DNA from 2 places in the Ochrobactrum sp. SFR4 genome. Region 1 is predicted to be linked to the other one. Evidence: predicted binding sites of a transcription regulator. Region 1 holds the regulator's gene; the other holds the start of a gene.
What was found. Region 1 encodes PhoB, which activates phosphate uptake and scavenging genes when phosphate is short. Its sites were predicted from a motif close to TGTCATNNANCTGTCAT; they were not measured.
Positions count from the first base shown of each region.

Region 2: HBA93_RS12020 (YdcH family protein) is a predicted target of PhoB. The motif match lies at 5,438-5,454, and genes of this name have one in related genera.

Region 1 is NZ_JAAPBB010000005.1:231,744-239,376, reverse strand. Features, by position in the region: gene HBA93_RS08655 (serine hydrolase domain-containing protein) at 28-1,245, opposite strand; gene HBA93_RS08650 (aminopeptidase) at 1,407-2,672, opposite strand; gene HBA93_RS08645 (hypothetical protein) at 2,825-3,112, shown strand; gene HBA93_RS08640 (cell wall hydrolase) at 3,184-4,134, opposite strand; gene phoB (phosphate regulon transcriptional regulator PhoB) at 4,680-5,366, opposite strand; gene phoU (phosphate signaling complex protein PhoU) at 5,490-6,212, opposite strand; gene pstB (phosphate ABC transporter ATP-binding protein PstB) at 6,331-7,104, opposite strand; gene pstA (phosphate ABC transporter permease PstA) at 7,170-7,633, opposite strand, start outside.
Region 2 is NZ_JAAPBB010000008.1:134,578-142,210, reverse strand. Features, by position in the region: gene HBA93_RS12050 (DUF1013 domain-containing protein) at 1-61, opposite strand, end outside; gene HBA93_RS12045 (NAD(P)H-quinone oxidoreductase) at 205-1,209, opposite strand; gene HBA93_RS24760 (DUF1192 domain-containing protein) at 1,336-1,632, shown strand; gene HBA93_RS12035 (MFS transporter) at 1,874-3,160, shown strand; gene HBA93_RS12030 (helix-turn-helix domain-containing protein) at 3,194-3,592, opposite strand; gene HBA93_RS12025 (MFS transporter) at 3,661-5,046, shown strand; gene HBA93_RS12020 (YdcH family protein) at 5,143-5,325, opposite strand; gene HBA93_RS12015 (YdcH family protein) at 5,660-5,863, shown strand; gene purE (5-(carboxyamino)imidazole ribonucleotide mutase) at 5,996-6,502, shown strand; gene HBA93_RS12005 (5-(carboxyamino)imidazole ribonucleotide synthase) at 6,506-7,579, shown strand.

The DNA of each region.
Region 1 (7,633 bases):
CAGGCGGTGTTTTAAATTGGTGATGCTTTAAAGCGAGTCTGCAATAGCCTGAAAAACAATGATGCTTTCATCTTTCATTTTCTGGCCATCCTTGTTGTAATCCGCATAGGCAGAGGTTTTGGCAATCACCACTTTATGCGTAGGATTGACGTAGATAAACTGCCCGTAAATACCGACAGCGACAAAATCCCCCTGCGGTTTCCCCGGTATCCACCACTGATAGCCATAGCCAAGCGGCTTGCCCTGCACAGGATCATCCCTGCCCGGCATCAGATGCGGCGCATCCGGCGTGACAGAAGCATGTACCCATTCAGCCGGCACCAGTTGCTCACCTTTGAAATTGCGCCCTTCATTCATATAAAGCAGGCCGAAACGCGCATAATCACGCAACACCGCATTCAGCCCGCCTGCCGAGACTGCATCACCTTTCGCATCAGCCAGCCAATAAGCATCAGCCTCTGCCCCCAGACGCGACCATAATTTTTCCCTGAAATAATCGGCCATCGGTTTGCCGGTTGCGCCTTCCAGCACCATGGACAGCACCTGCGTATCGGCGGAAACATAAATATTGACTGTTCCCTGTTCCCGCACTTTTTGCAGATGAGCGGTGAAATCTTTCACCGAACCGGTCAGAATCTGGATAATGTAACGCACAATATCGGATGAGAGATCACCATAATTTTCGTTAAAACCAATGCCTGAAGACATTTGCAGCGCGTTCTTGACGCTCACCCCTTTATAGCCGCCCTCTGCCAGTTGCGGCGCATAATGATCGACGGTCCGATTTATATCAATCAGACCGTCCCGCACAGCATTGCCAATCAGAAACGAGATCGTGGATTTCGACATCGACATGGCGATTGCCTGCGTTGCAGCCGTATTGCCCCGCTCATATCGCTCATAGGCAACAGCACCGTCTTTCAGCACGATGAAACCGGTTGTCTGCGTGCGTTCCAGCCAGTCAGCAACCCGTTTTGTCTCTCCCTGATAAATATAGGTTTCGGGCAAAGGTCTTTCATTCTGCGGCAAGGGGCTGACTTCACCGCTATGTTCTACACGGATAGACGGGTAAATTTTATAAAGTGAGCGGAAATTTGCATCAATCACATCGGGCTTGAATGTATTGGCATATTGATAGACCGCATAATATTCATGGATTTGCTTACGGAAAACAAAGCCAAGCCCTGCCGCGATAATCAGCAACAGAGCCAGACTATATAAGCTAATGCGCAGCGGTCTCTTCATTATGCAGCCCCTTCCGACACAGTTATCAGCCTGCTTACGATAAACCGGATTAGCAATCCGGCAAGCTGCAATTCCCGAAATAGTTTCAAAAATGACAATAGCCGCCGCTTGTTAAAAAAAGCGGCGGCTATTGTTATGAAGTTATCAGGAATTCAGATGTATCAGGCGACCCATTCGCCTTTGCGCATCACAGGCACGGATGTGCCGTACTGTGCAATGCCGTCCACGTCGATCTTATTGGAGCCGATCATCCAGTCGATATGGATAAAGCTCTTATTGCCGCCCTGTGCCGCAATCTGTTCCGGCGTGAGATCAGCACCATTGATGAAACATTTAGAATAGCACTGACCAAGCGCAATATGGCTGGCAGCATTTTCATCAAACAGCGTGTTATAGAACAGCAAACCACTCTGCGAAATCGGTGAGGAATGCGGCACCAGAGCCACTTCACCCAGACGGCGGGCGCCTTCATCCGTATCCAGTACCTTGTTCAGCACTGCCTCGCCCTTGCTGGCTTTAGCCTCAACAATCCGGCCGCCTTCAAAACGCACACGGATATCATCAATGATCGTACCCTGATGTGACAGCGGTTTGGTGCTGGAAACAGTCCCTTCCACGCGCAGAGCATGCGGCGTTGTGAAGACTTCTTCTGTCGGAATATTCGGATTGCAGGTAATACCGTTTTTAGCGGTCGATGAGCCGCCATGCCATTCATGGCCATCAGCCAAACCAACAGTCAGATCCGTATCCGGTCCAGTGAAATGCAAAGCGCGGAAATTACGCTCATTGAGAATTTTGGTACGTTTGCGCAATTGCGCATTATGATCTGCCCATGCGGCAACCGGATCCGCATTATTCACGCGCGATGCGGCGAAAATTGCTTCGGCCAGTTTATGTGTTGCCACATCCGGCGCATCATCCGGAAAGACCAGCTTTGCCCAGGACGGGTTCGGATAGGAAACGATATTCCAGTTAATGTCGAAACCGGCAATTTTTTCCAGCGCAGGCTGATAGGCCATCGACAGCGCTTTATTGGCGCGTGCAACTTTTCCTGCATCCTGTGCGGAAAGCAGCATCGGATTATCACCGGTGATTGCAAGGCGCGCTGCACCGCCTGCATAGGCTTTGGCCATGCCCTGATACAGCCAGTCGCTGGCATGATCGAAACTCTCATCAGGCGCATATTGGAAACGCGACAGCGCCATGTCTTCATCGGAGAAAAACGGCGTTACCAGCCCTGCACCGGCTTTATAAGCATGTTCCGCAATACGGCGCACCAGCGGCAATGCGATAACCGGCGCGGTAATGACCAGATCCTGCCCTTTACGCAATTGCAGACCGACTTTAACCGCGACCTCGGCCAGCTTATCCAGTTTAACCGGATCGATGATTGCATCCGCGTGATTGTTTTGGCTGAAATCTGACATCACATACTCCGCTTATTTTCATTGATCATCACAGATACTCCTGCAAGAGCCTGTAAGCTAGAGCTTTGACAGGATTTTATATTGTCGCTGTAGCCACCGATGCGGAACAGCGTTAATATGCCATATGAAGTCATATTTATCGGAACAAATCCATGAACCGAAACCCCAATAATGCGCGATCATTTCAAAAGCTGAGTCTTGTTGCAGGACTGTTTGCAATAGCGCTGGCAGGCTGCACGACACTCACGCCCGAGCAGCAGCGTGCTGAGGATGAGAAAACCTGCATGAGCTATGGTTTTAAACCCAAATCTGAAGCCATGGCCAATTGCCTGCTGCAAATTCATCTCGACCGCCGTGCTGATATCCGTGCATGGCAGAATGAACGACCGCAATTTTCCACACCGATGGTTATTTACCAACCGGTGCTTGTGCCGCGCTGATCTTCATTTCTATAAATAAAAAGCCCGCATCATGCGGGCTTTTTCATTTCAGTCAATGGCAAGATGCGGGATCAGCTTGCAGGTTCCGGACGATCCTGTGTCAGCAGCAATGCACCGATCGCATCAACTTTCTGCTTGTTCATATCTTCCGCACCTGCTGCAAAAGCATTCTGCGTTGCAGAGGCTGCAACCGGCTTGGTTTCAAACGGAAGCTGCGCCGGAACCGGTGTGTTTACAGCCGGTGCATGATAGGCAAGCTGCATCGGTGCTTCCGCTGCAGCCGGTTGTGCAGCCTGAACATCCTGCGCGGTCTGTCCGGCAGATGCCACCATCACCGGAGCAACGACAGGCAGACGGTCACCTTTACCGGCCTTAGCCGTATCCGTCACATCATAGATGCTGTCCGGCATGGACTGGTTTCTTGGCTCATAGGCAGCCGCCAGATTATACGGGGTTTCAGGCAGCGGCGATTCCAGCGTTCCGTCTCTGCGGCGCTTTTCGTAGAAAGAATTGCCGCCGGCAACCAGCACATAATGCATATTTTTATACGGGAATTTCAGACCGGCAGTATGGAAGAACATTGCATTCTTCAGCTTCGGATGGCGTTCACCCTTCAGCACTGAATCTGCCGCTTCTTTTACATCCGGCAAAGCTTTGGAATTCATGGCACGGGTCATAACGCCCGGTGCAAACTGGTTTTTCTGTCCGACAACACCACAAATGGTTTCAGGATATTTTTCCGAGACCAGGCGATTCATCACCACTGTGCCGACTGCAACAAGACCATCACGGCTGGAGCGGGCAGATTCAAAGAACATTGCGCGCTCAAGGCATTCGCGGTCTCTGGAGGTGTAAGTGTAGGTCTTTTTGCCATTGCGGACAGTCACACCGGATTCCTTGGCAGACTGTGCAGCCTTAGCAGATTTTGAACCGGTCGAAGTCGTGGTGCAGCCAGCAAGGATAAACGGCGTGGCAACCAGAGCACCGATAAACAGTGTTTTCGCTAAATAAGAGCGTTTCAACGGTTCATCCTTATCAATAATTTCCCGTACACCCGGGTCGCACAGAAATCCTGTGCGCGAGCCCCGGGAAAATCGGAGGCTATTAGGGCTAAATAAAGGCACAAGGCCCGATTTATATTCGTGTTCCGGTTAGCGACAACCGGTTAAAATTTACCCCAAGAAAATGCGCTTCATTAGTTAACGACTTGTTAACGCATTCTTTTGAGCGATTACTAAAATACGCAAGATTACGTAAAGACTTCACTAAACACTGTAAAATGAAGCAGCTTACCAGATCATGCTCTGCAGCAATTCTGGTGCGATATTGCCTTATTTCACAACCTGATAGCACCTCAGGCACGGGCGCATCATGCAATTGACTGCCCGATTACGTTAGTCATAATTCATTACAGCGTGTTACAAATGGCTGATATTTCGTGAAATCACTTTGCGTTTATGGCACTATAGTCTTTACAGATACGGCTTTTCGCAGAATCACAAAAATAAAAACCGGCGTGAATTTTCTTCACACCGGCTCATTATTTTTCACAAATATCGGCCGGTTATCAGCCAAAAGCATAGCCGGCACCGCGAACGGTGCGAATCGGATCGGTTTCACGACCGGTATTGATCGCCTTGCGCAGACGGCCGATATGCACATCCACCGTGCGGTCATCAACGTAAATATCCCGCCCCCAGATACCATCCAACAATTGCGTACGCGAGAAAACGCGCCCCGGTGCCATCATGAAATATTCCAGCAGACGAAACTCGGTCGGACCCAGTTTGATTTCGCGTTCCTTGCGGTAAACACGGTGCTGCTGGCGGTCGAGAACAATCTCGCCGACTTTCAGCACATGGGAGAGAACACTCGGATTGGCACGGCGCAACATCGCCTTGATACGTGCCAGCAACTCCGGTGTGGAGAATGGTTTGACGACATAATCATCCGCGCCAACGGCCAGACCACGCACACGCTCGGATTCCTCACCGCGCGCTGTCAGCATGATAATCGGCAGACGTTCTGTCTCTGCGCGCTGACGCAGACGGCGGCAAAGTTCGATGCCGGAAACACCAGGCAGCATCCAGTCGAGAACCAGAAGATCAGGTACGTTTTCGCGTAAATAAATTTCGGCTTCATCGCCACGCAGGATCGTATCGACCTGATAGCCTTCAGCCTCAAGATTATAGCGAAGCAATTCGCTGATGGCTTCTTCGTCTTCAACAACCGCTATTCTTGGCGTGTGTGACATTGCGTATCCACTATTCGTTTAGACATAAGGGAGCATTTGCATTCCGGCACAGCCGGAATGCATGACGTTTATTCTGACAGGCAGGGCTGAATGCCCTGCATATCCGCTGCCGGTTAGAACAGCTTAGTTTTTATGCAATTCGTCGAGAACGACGTCATGGCTCAGATCATCTTTCGGACGATCCGGAGGCATCTGATTACCGGTGACAATATAATAGACTGTCTCGGCAATATTGGTGGCATGATCGCCGATACGCTCAATATTCTTGGCACAGAACAGAAGATGCGTACAGGCCGTAATATTGCGCGGATCTTCCATCATATAAGTCAGAAGTTCGCGGAACAGCGATGTGTACATCGCATCAATTTCATCATCGCGGTCGCGGACAATATTGATCTGAGTCACAGAACGGGTTGCATAGGCGTCCAGCACATCTTTAAGCTGGGTGCGGGCAAGCTCCGCCAGTGTTTCCAGACCGCGATAAAGCTTCACCGACTGGCGTGTTTCCGAAACGGCAACAACACGCTTGGCAATGTTTTTGCCCATATCGCCAACGCGTTCCAGATCCGCTGAGATGCGGATCGCGCCGATAATTTCGCGCAGATCCACAGCCATCGGCTGACGCTTGGCGATAATCATAATCGCCTTGTCATCAATTTCACGTTCGCCTGCATCGAGGATCAAATCTTCGGAAATGACCCGTTGTGCCAGCGCATTATCGGCAGTCACAATCGCCTTGATGGACTGCTCCACCATACGCTCCGCATGACCGCCCATTTCGGCGATTTTGCGGGCGAGAAACTTCAGTTCTTCATCATAGGACGTAACCGTATGCTGTGACGGCATGGAAATTTCCTTATCCTGTGGCACTGCCAAAGCAGTCTGTAAAACTCCAGAGCATTTCCGGCTTATGTTGCCTCATAGAAAATGCTCTATCTTGTTTGTTTTTACGCGTAAGCTCAGATCAGCCGAAACGGCCGGTAATATAGTCCTGCGTACGTTTTTCTTTCGGCGTGGTGAACATCATATCCGTGTCACCGACCTCTACCAGATTGCCCAGATGGAACATGGCTGTGGTCTGCGAAATACGCGCAGCCTGCTGCATTGAGTGGGTCACGATGACAATCGTATAGTCACGGCGCAACTCGTCAATCAGCTCTTCCACTTTCGCGGTTGCAATCGGGTCAAGCGCCGAGCAAGGCTCATCCATCAGAATAACTTCAGGGCTCACTGCAATGGCGCGGGCAATGCAAAGACGCTGCTGCTGACCGCCAGAAAGACCTGTGCCTGCATCATTCAGACGGTCTTTCACTTCTTCCCAGAGGCTGGCGCCACGCAGGCTCTTTTCAACGATGACATCCAGATCTGCGCGGCTGCGGGCAAGACCATGAATGCGCGGACCGTAAGAAACATTCTCATAGATCGATTTCGGAAACGGATTTGGCTTCTGGAACACCATGCCGACACGGGCACGCAGTTCCACCACGTCGATTTTCGGGTCGTAAATATCCTCGCCATCGAGCGTAATCAGCCCTTCAACGCGGCAACCTTCAATCGTGTCATTCATACGGTTGAGTGAGCGCAGAAAAGTCGACTTACCACAGCCGGACGGTCCGATCAGCGCGGTCACGCTGTTTTCTTCAATATCCAGATCAACGCCGTGCAAAGCCTGTTTTTCGCCGTAGAAAACTTTGACCTTGTCCCCGCGCATTTTGATTTTTTTTGGCAAGGCGTTCATCTTCTCTCCGAGAGTTTTTTCTAACGTATAATCATTCATCAGGTTCATAGCCGGTTCCTTCGAATCTACCAACGACGCTCAAAACGGCGGCGCAGAATGATTGCGGCAATATTCATCACAGCGAGGAACAGGAGGAGCACAATAATCGCACCCGATGTCCGCTCTACAAAAGCACGTTCTGCTTCATTAGCCCACATGAAAATCTGTACCGGCAGCGCAGTCGCAGGATCCATAGGGGTAACAGGAGCATTGGCAACAAAGGCGACCATACCGATCAGCAGCAGCGGCGCTGTTTCACCCAGTGCCTGAGCCAGACCGATAATCGTGCCGGTCAGAATGCCCGGCGCGGCCAGTGGCAGCACATGGTGGAACACCACTTGCGTTTTGGAAGCACCAAGACCCAGCGCCGCAGCACGGATTGATGGCGGCACCGCACGCAGAGCCGCGCGCGTTGCAATAATGATTGTCGGCAATGTCATCAGCGTCAGCACCAGACCGCCAACCAGCGAGGCCGAACGCGGCATGCCAA
Region 2 (7,633 bases), on a different contig from region 1:
GAGCAGTATTATCGACAAGCCATACGGCTGTTGCCTTAGGCATAAGAAGCTGAGTGGCCATAAGATATAATCCTCTCGTTCGCCCGCTCCGGTAGCGCGGGACGTGGGGTAAACCACAATTTCCGGGAATTCGTTCCCTCTATAACCAAATTTTACACAATGAGCAAGAAAACCCTGCACAGGAATTCAGCGCATTCTCAGTGGTTATGCGACGTCGAGGACGATTTTACCGATATGATTGCCCTCTTCCATACGTTCATGGGCACGCCATGCATCTTTCAGCGGATAAATCATATCCATCACCGGAGAAATAGTGCGGCTTGCCAGCAACGGCCAGACTTTTGATTCCAGTTCCGCCGCAATCTGCGCTTTGAAAGCAACATCACGCGCACGCAGGGTCGAACCGGTATGGGTCAGACGTTTAGTCATCAGCTTGGCAAAATTGGCTTTCGCTTTGGCTCCGCCAAGAAAAGCGATCTGCACAATGCGTCCTTCAACCGCCGCCGCATCATAATTACGGTCGACATAATCCCCGCCAACCATATCGAGAATAACATCTGCACCCTTGTTATTGGTGGCAGCTTTAACCTGCTCGACAAAATCCTGCTCACGGTAATTAATCGCAACATCCGCCCCAAGCTTCAGACAGGCAGAGCATTTCTCCGCAGAGCCGGCCGTCACAATTACTTTGGCACCCAGTGCCTTGCCAAGCTGAATTGCCGTTGTACCGATACCGGAACTGCCGCCGTGAATCAGCAATGTCTCACCGGTCTGCAACTGTCCGCGCTGCACCACATTGTGCCAGACCGTGAAAAGTGTTTCCGGAAGAGCCGCCGCTTCCACATAGCCATAACCGGATGGCAGTGGCAGCGCATTGCTCTCATAAACCACAGCATATTCAGCATAGCCGCCACCTGCCAAAAGAGCAGTCACGGCATCACCGACCTTATAGCGCTGCACGCCTGTGCCAATAGCCACCACATCACCGGCCACTTCCAGCCCCGGCAAATCTGAAGCACCGGCAGGCGGCGGATAATGCCCTTGTCGTTGCAACACATCAGGACGGTTCACACCCGCAGCTTTCACACGGATCAGAATTTCGCCTTTGCCCGGATGCGGCACGGCACGCCTGACCGATTTCAGTACCGATGGCGCACCGGCCTGTTCAATCGCAATTGCCGTCATCTGGGAAGCAAGTTCTGTTGTCATATCCGCTCCTTAAATTCTCTGATCCGCCCAAAGCGCTTTCCCTGATCTAGCCATATTATGCAGAAAAGATGCAATCCATAAAAATCATATCGCTAATGATGCAGGTTTGTGAGATGCTGAAAACTTATGTGGCCTGCCCGCCCTGCATTTAAAGGCAGACAGGTCACGAATATTGCGAACCATATTGAAAGCTGCCGTGGACAGGCTGCAGCAGGAAGTGAGGAAAACGCCATGTTCTTTGATAATGATGCGCAGGAAAAGCCAGCATTCACCCACTCTGTCGGTGAGGATGTCACCCTGCTTTCAGCCGCTGAAATCGACAACCGTATTGCTCTGCTTAAAGCGGAAATCCGCCGTCTCGAAACCGATCGCAATGACAGAAACAGCAGCCGCGCAGCCGCTGAGGCACTGTTTCGTCTGTAAGCCTTTGCTATTTCCGGATGTACCAAGTTTCAGAACCTCTGCTCTCAAACAGGCGGAGGTTCTTTTAATTTTACCTGACACAATATCTCATCAATACAAAGCCTTGCACTCTTTCAAGTGATAGGTCAGCATGGTTACACTCAATCTGTCCGAAGCGGCAATTTCACCTTGCAGTTTCGGACGAACAGGTTTCAAGATCAGAAAACTGTAAAACAGCCTGCAATAAAATAAAGGATTCTGCGTGTTCCGTTCTTATGTCCAGATTTTCGCACTGCTTTGCGGTACCGCTTTTCTGCTGATCGGTTCAGGTCTGCATGGTCTTTTATTGCCACTGCGCGGAAATGTGGAAGGCTTCTCGGTTACGGCTCTGGGTCTGATTGGTACGACATGGGCAGGCGGTTTCGTTGCTGGCTGTATTTTTGCACCGCGTCTGGTGCGCCGTGCCGGACATGTGCGGGCTTTCGGCTTTTTCGCATCAACTGCGGCGATTGTGGTTTTGCTGACCGGCCTGATGGTTGACGCTTCAATCTGGGTGGTTCTGCGCGCCATTACCGGTTTTGCCATGGCCGGTATTTTCATGGTGATTGAAAGCTGGCTGAATGAAAAAGCCACCAATGAAACACGCGGTAAAATTTTCGGCCTCTATATGATGGTCAACTACGGTGCTGTCATGACCGGCCAGATGCTGGTGATTACCGGCGATGTCGAAGGCAGTTCGCTGTTTATGATTGCCGCGATCTTCTTCTGCCTTGCGCTGCTACCAACCGCAGCATCCAAAGCATCTTCGCCGCGCCCGCTGACCGAAGTCCAACTTGATCTGAAAAAGCTTTATTCCAATTCTCCGGTTGCCTTTGTCAGCGTTATTCTGATTGGTATTGCCAATGGTGCATGGGGTACACTCGGTGCGGTTTTCGGCTCGCTCAGCGGTATTGATAAAACCACAATCGCGCTGATGGTCAGCTTCACCATTACTGCCGGTGCATTAATGCAAATACCTGTCGGACGTTTTTCCGACCGTATTGACCGCCGTTATGTCATGGCCAGCGTTGCCGGTTCCGCAGCTCTTATCGGTTTTCTGATTTTTGCAATCGCACCAACCAACGGCACACTCATTCTGGTCATGACCGCATTATACGGTTCGCTTGCTTATGCGATTTATCCGGTTGCGGTTGCCCACGCCAATGACCACGCAACACCTGAGACTTTCGTCAAGGTTTCCGGTGGTTTGCTGCTGCTTTATGGTTTCGGCACCATGCTCGGGCCGCTGATTGCTGCGGAATCGATGAATAATTTATGGCCTTCCGGCCTGTTTCTGGTCACTGCTTTGTCCCATCTGACCATTGCCGGTTATGCTATTCTGCGCTCACGTAAACGCGCATCACCTTTGCCATCGGAAAAAGAACAGTTCCAGAGCATGGCTGCCGAACGCCCTGCCACACAGGAAAGTGTGCTGCTTGATCCGCGCTCTGAAGCTGCACAGGAAGATAAATCCGCCCCTGTACCGGAACCGGCAAAATCAGAGGACTGACGCACGAATAGTTAGCTCTTTTACCCAATATAGCTATTTACGGGCATGGAGCGCTGCCTGCATCAGCCTGCGGAATTTCGGACATTCCGTATGGGTTTCTGCAGGGCATTCAGCCACATGCCGCAAGGCTTTGCTGAGTGTTGCCAGCTGGCGGACCTGCAAATCCAGCTGGTCTGCCCGCTGATGCAATGCCTGCCGCGGCAGATCAGCCGAACCGTCTTTTCCAAACATGCCTTTCATCTCGGACAGCGGAAAGCCCGCTATCTTCCCCAGCGAAATCAAAGCCAGTTGCTGCAGCACTTCCGGTGCATATTGACGGCGCAAACCATGGCGGCTGAAGGATTCGATCAGCCCGATCTCCTCATAATAACGGAGTGCGGAAGGTGACACTCCGCTCTTCTCCGCCAGCACACCTATATCAAGAAGTTTCATACTTGACCTCAAGTTGACTTGAAGTGGCAATGTAACAGCGACTCAAACAAGCCACAAGAGGAACCGCTGTGCGTTTCGCCCTCTCAGACACTTCCCCACGCCTTGCAATCCTTGCTCTTTCAGGTTCCATACTGCTGGCCTCCATGGCCGTGAGCATCACCGCTGTCGCATTACCGGCGCTCAGCAGAACATTGGATGCTCCTGTGTCTGCGGTTCAGTGGATTGTGCTGATTTACCTGTTGTCCGTCACAATAGTGATTGTGCTGGCGGGGCGTTGTGCCGACCTGTACGGCCAGCGTTTTATCCTGCTGACCGGCCTGATAATATTTACGGTCAGCTCGCTGCTCTGTGCTGCAGCACCAAATCTCACACTGCTCATTGCAGCCAGAGCAATACAGGGCATAGGCGGTGCCATCCTTATGGCATTACCGGTCTCAATCATAAGAGGCATGGTTTCCGGCGAACAGACAGGCTCCGCCTTGGGGCTTCTCGGCTCCATGTCAGCAATCGGTACAGCGCTTGGCCCTGCACTCGGCGGCGTCCTGATTGCTGTCTTTGGCTGGCGTTCTGCCTTTCTCCTGCTGGCAATATCCGGTTTTATCTTGCTGGTTCCGGCAATCAAAGCGATACCGGCGTCACCGCCAAACCATATAACCAGCCGCTCGCTGGATCTGTCAGGCGCGGCCTTACTGGCTATTATGCTGTTTCTCTATGCAGTGATAACGACCGGAAATAAAAACGGACTGAACTGGGATATGGCTGTCACCATTCCGGCGGTTCTGTTTGTCCTGATAATTTTTGTAGATGTTGAAAGCCGGTCTTCTTCGCCGCTGGTGCCTCTGTCACTCTTGCGCAATCCTGTTATCAGCGCCTCGCTGATAACCAACCTGCTCATCAGCTCAGTGATGATGGCGATGTTGGTGGTCGGGCCATTTTTCTTGTCATTCGGCCTGCTGCTGAGGGAAGCGACAACAGGACTGGTTGTCGCTGTTGGTCCTGTTGTTGCGGCGCTGGCCGGTATTCCTGCAGGACGTATCACGGACCGGTTCGGCATAAGACGCGCGCTGGTTTGCGGGCTGGCTGTCATGAGCATTGCGCTCATCTGCATGGCTTTACTGCCCGTCAGATTCGGAACTACAGGATATATTTTATCTCTGATAATGCTGACACCGTGTTTTCAGCTGTTTCTGGCCGCCAATAATACAGCCATCATGCTTACAGCACCCGAAGACCAGCGCGGTATCTTGTCCGGATTGCTGGCCCTGTCACGCAATCTGGGACTGATGACCGGCGCGTCTGTCATGACCACAATATTTATTACAGCACTCGGACAGGAAGAACTTGTTCATGCAACAGTAAAATCCGTCGGATTTGCCTTTACTGTCACTTTACTGACGGCGGCAGGACTCGCACTGCTTTCGCTGATAATCACGCTCATCAGCATAAGAAAATAAATCCGGTGCGGGCCTGATATCCGGCCTGCACCTCATCTTTCAGAGCCTGCCCATCCGGCGGTTCTGTCTGAAACTGTGCTTTACAGTTTAGCGTAGTTAATGTCGGGTGACTTGTGTCCTAAGCTTTTCTATCTGTTCCTTCAGATAAAGCTTTTTGCGTTTAAGATCGGCGATCGTCAGCGTATCAGTAGCTGGCAATGCTGCGGCGTCGGAAATTTCCTTTTCCAGTGCATCATGCTTCTTTTCCAGTGAGGCAAGATGGGATTCAAGTGCCATTATTGCTTCTCCTTTATATTTACGCGTCACTCTCATTTTGTCAGCAGATCAGGCTCCAAGACCCGTTCGGCCTGCAGGAACTTGCTTGTGACAGCTCCCAGCCTCGAACCAGACTATGACAAAACAATGACAGTCTTGCATGAGATTTGATTAATGTCGAATTCATATTTGGCACATTTCAACTTTGCCAAATTTGTGCTACGGCAAAGCTGAAAAAGGGCGGATTATACTGACCTGCGGTGCTTCTGTGAAAATCGTAACCTGTAATGGTGCGCGATAAATGCAGATGTCCGTGGTTCTGTTCTCCCCGTGAAGACAAGATCAGATGGAATATGCCATGGCCGATCAGGAACAAGCCGAAATTCGCCTCTCCGTTGCACGGTTGCGCCAGGAACACACGGATTTTGATCTTGCCATTAATGCGATGATGCAAACCGGCTGTAATCAGCTCAGCATTCAGCGCATGAAAAAGAAAAAACTCGCGATCAAAGATCAGCTGAGCAAGCTGGAAGATAAAATCATTCCGGATATTATTGCCTGAACTTGGGCATGAATTCGGGCCTGAACCTGATCCGATCACTTCATATTCTCACCGCAGATAAAAGACCGGCAGACTTTTGCGAAGCCTGACCGATTTTTTATTTTTTAAATCCAGCACCTGACAGGACATTTCATGGCAGATAACACACCAACTTCCCCGAAAGTCGCCATCATTATGGGCAGCCAGTCTGACTGGCCGACCATGCGCAATGCAGCGCAGGCACTGGATACGCTGGGGGTTACTTATGATGCCCGTATTATTTCTGCGCACCGTACGCCGGATCGCATGGTTGAATTTGCCAAAACGGCACGCGATCAGGGCTTTCATGTGATTATCGCCGGTGCAGGCGGTGCCGCCCATCTGCCGGGTATGGTTGCATCCATGACGCCGCTGCCGGTTTTTGGTGTTCCGGTACAGTCCAAAGCGCTGTCGGGTCAGGACTCGCTGCTTTCCATCGTCCAGATGCCTGCGGGTATTCCTGTCGGCACGGTAGCCATCGGCAATGCCGGTGCCACCAATGCTGCACTGCTTGCCGCTGCGGTTCTCGCACTGCATGACAAGCCGCTGGCAGACCGTCTGGATGCCTATCGCAAAGCCCAGACCGATGCCGTGGCTGCTGCCCCGAAAGATGAGGGCTGAGCCATGCTGCAAGCAGGATCAACAATCGGGATTATCGGCGGCGGTCAGCTTGGCCGTATGCTGGCCATGGCGGCAGCGCGCCTGAGCTTCAAAACCATTATTCTGGAACCGCAAGCGGATTGCCCTGCCGCACAGGTCGCCAATCACCAGATCGTGGCTGCCTATGATGATCGCGCCGCCTTGCTGGAACTGGCTGAAGCCTGCGATGTCATCACCTATGAATTTGAAAATGTGCCGGTAGAAGCCGCACAGTTTCTCGCAACAAAAAACATTGTTTCCCCGCCACCGCTGGCTCTGGAAATCTCGCAGGATCGCGTTGCCGAAAAACAGTTTCTCAATGAGAGCGGCATTGCCACCGCGCCATGGCGTGTGGTTGACGATGTGCAGGATCTGGTCGCAGCGTTTGGCGCGCTGAACGAGCGCGGCATTCTGAAAACCCGCCGTTTCGGCTATGACGGCAAAGGTCAGGTGCGCCTGAACAGCCTCGATAATGACGCTGCGGCTGAAGCCATTGCTGCCATTAAAAATGCTCCGGCAATTCTTGAAGGCTTAGTGGAGTTTACCCGTGAAGTTTCTGTCATTGCCGCACGCGACAAGGCAGGCAATGTCCGCCTTTATGACATTGCAGAAAATGTTCACAAGAACGGCATTCTCGATACCTCAACCATACCGGCATCGGTCAGCTCTGAAACCGCAGCAGCCTGCACCGAGGCCGCACAGAAGCTGCTTCATGCGCTGGATTATGTCGGCGTGCTCGGCTTTGAATTTTTCGTTCTGCCGGATGGTTCTGTAGTTGCCAATGAATTTGCACCGCGCGTGCATAATTCCGGTCACTGGACAGAAGCGGCCTGCGCTGTTTCGCAGTTTGAGCAGCATATCCGTGCTGTGGCCGGCCTGCCGCTCGGTGATCCGCGACGCCACAGCGACTGCGTCATGGAAAACCTGATCGGTGATGATGTGCTCAAAGTCCCGGCGATTCTGGCAGAATCGGATGCGGTGTTGCATCTCTATGGCAAGGCCGAAGCACGTGAAGGACGCAAAATGGGGCATGTCACACGCATTAAAAACGGAAAATAACACCGTTTTGCGGGTTCTGTGCGCATCAATGGTTGACAATTGACCCATTCATTG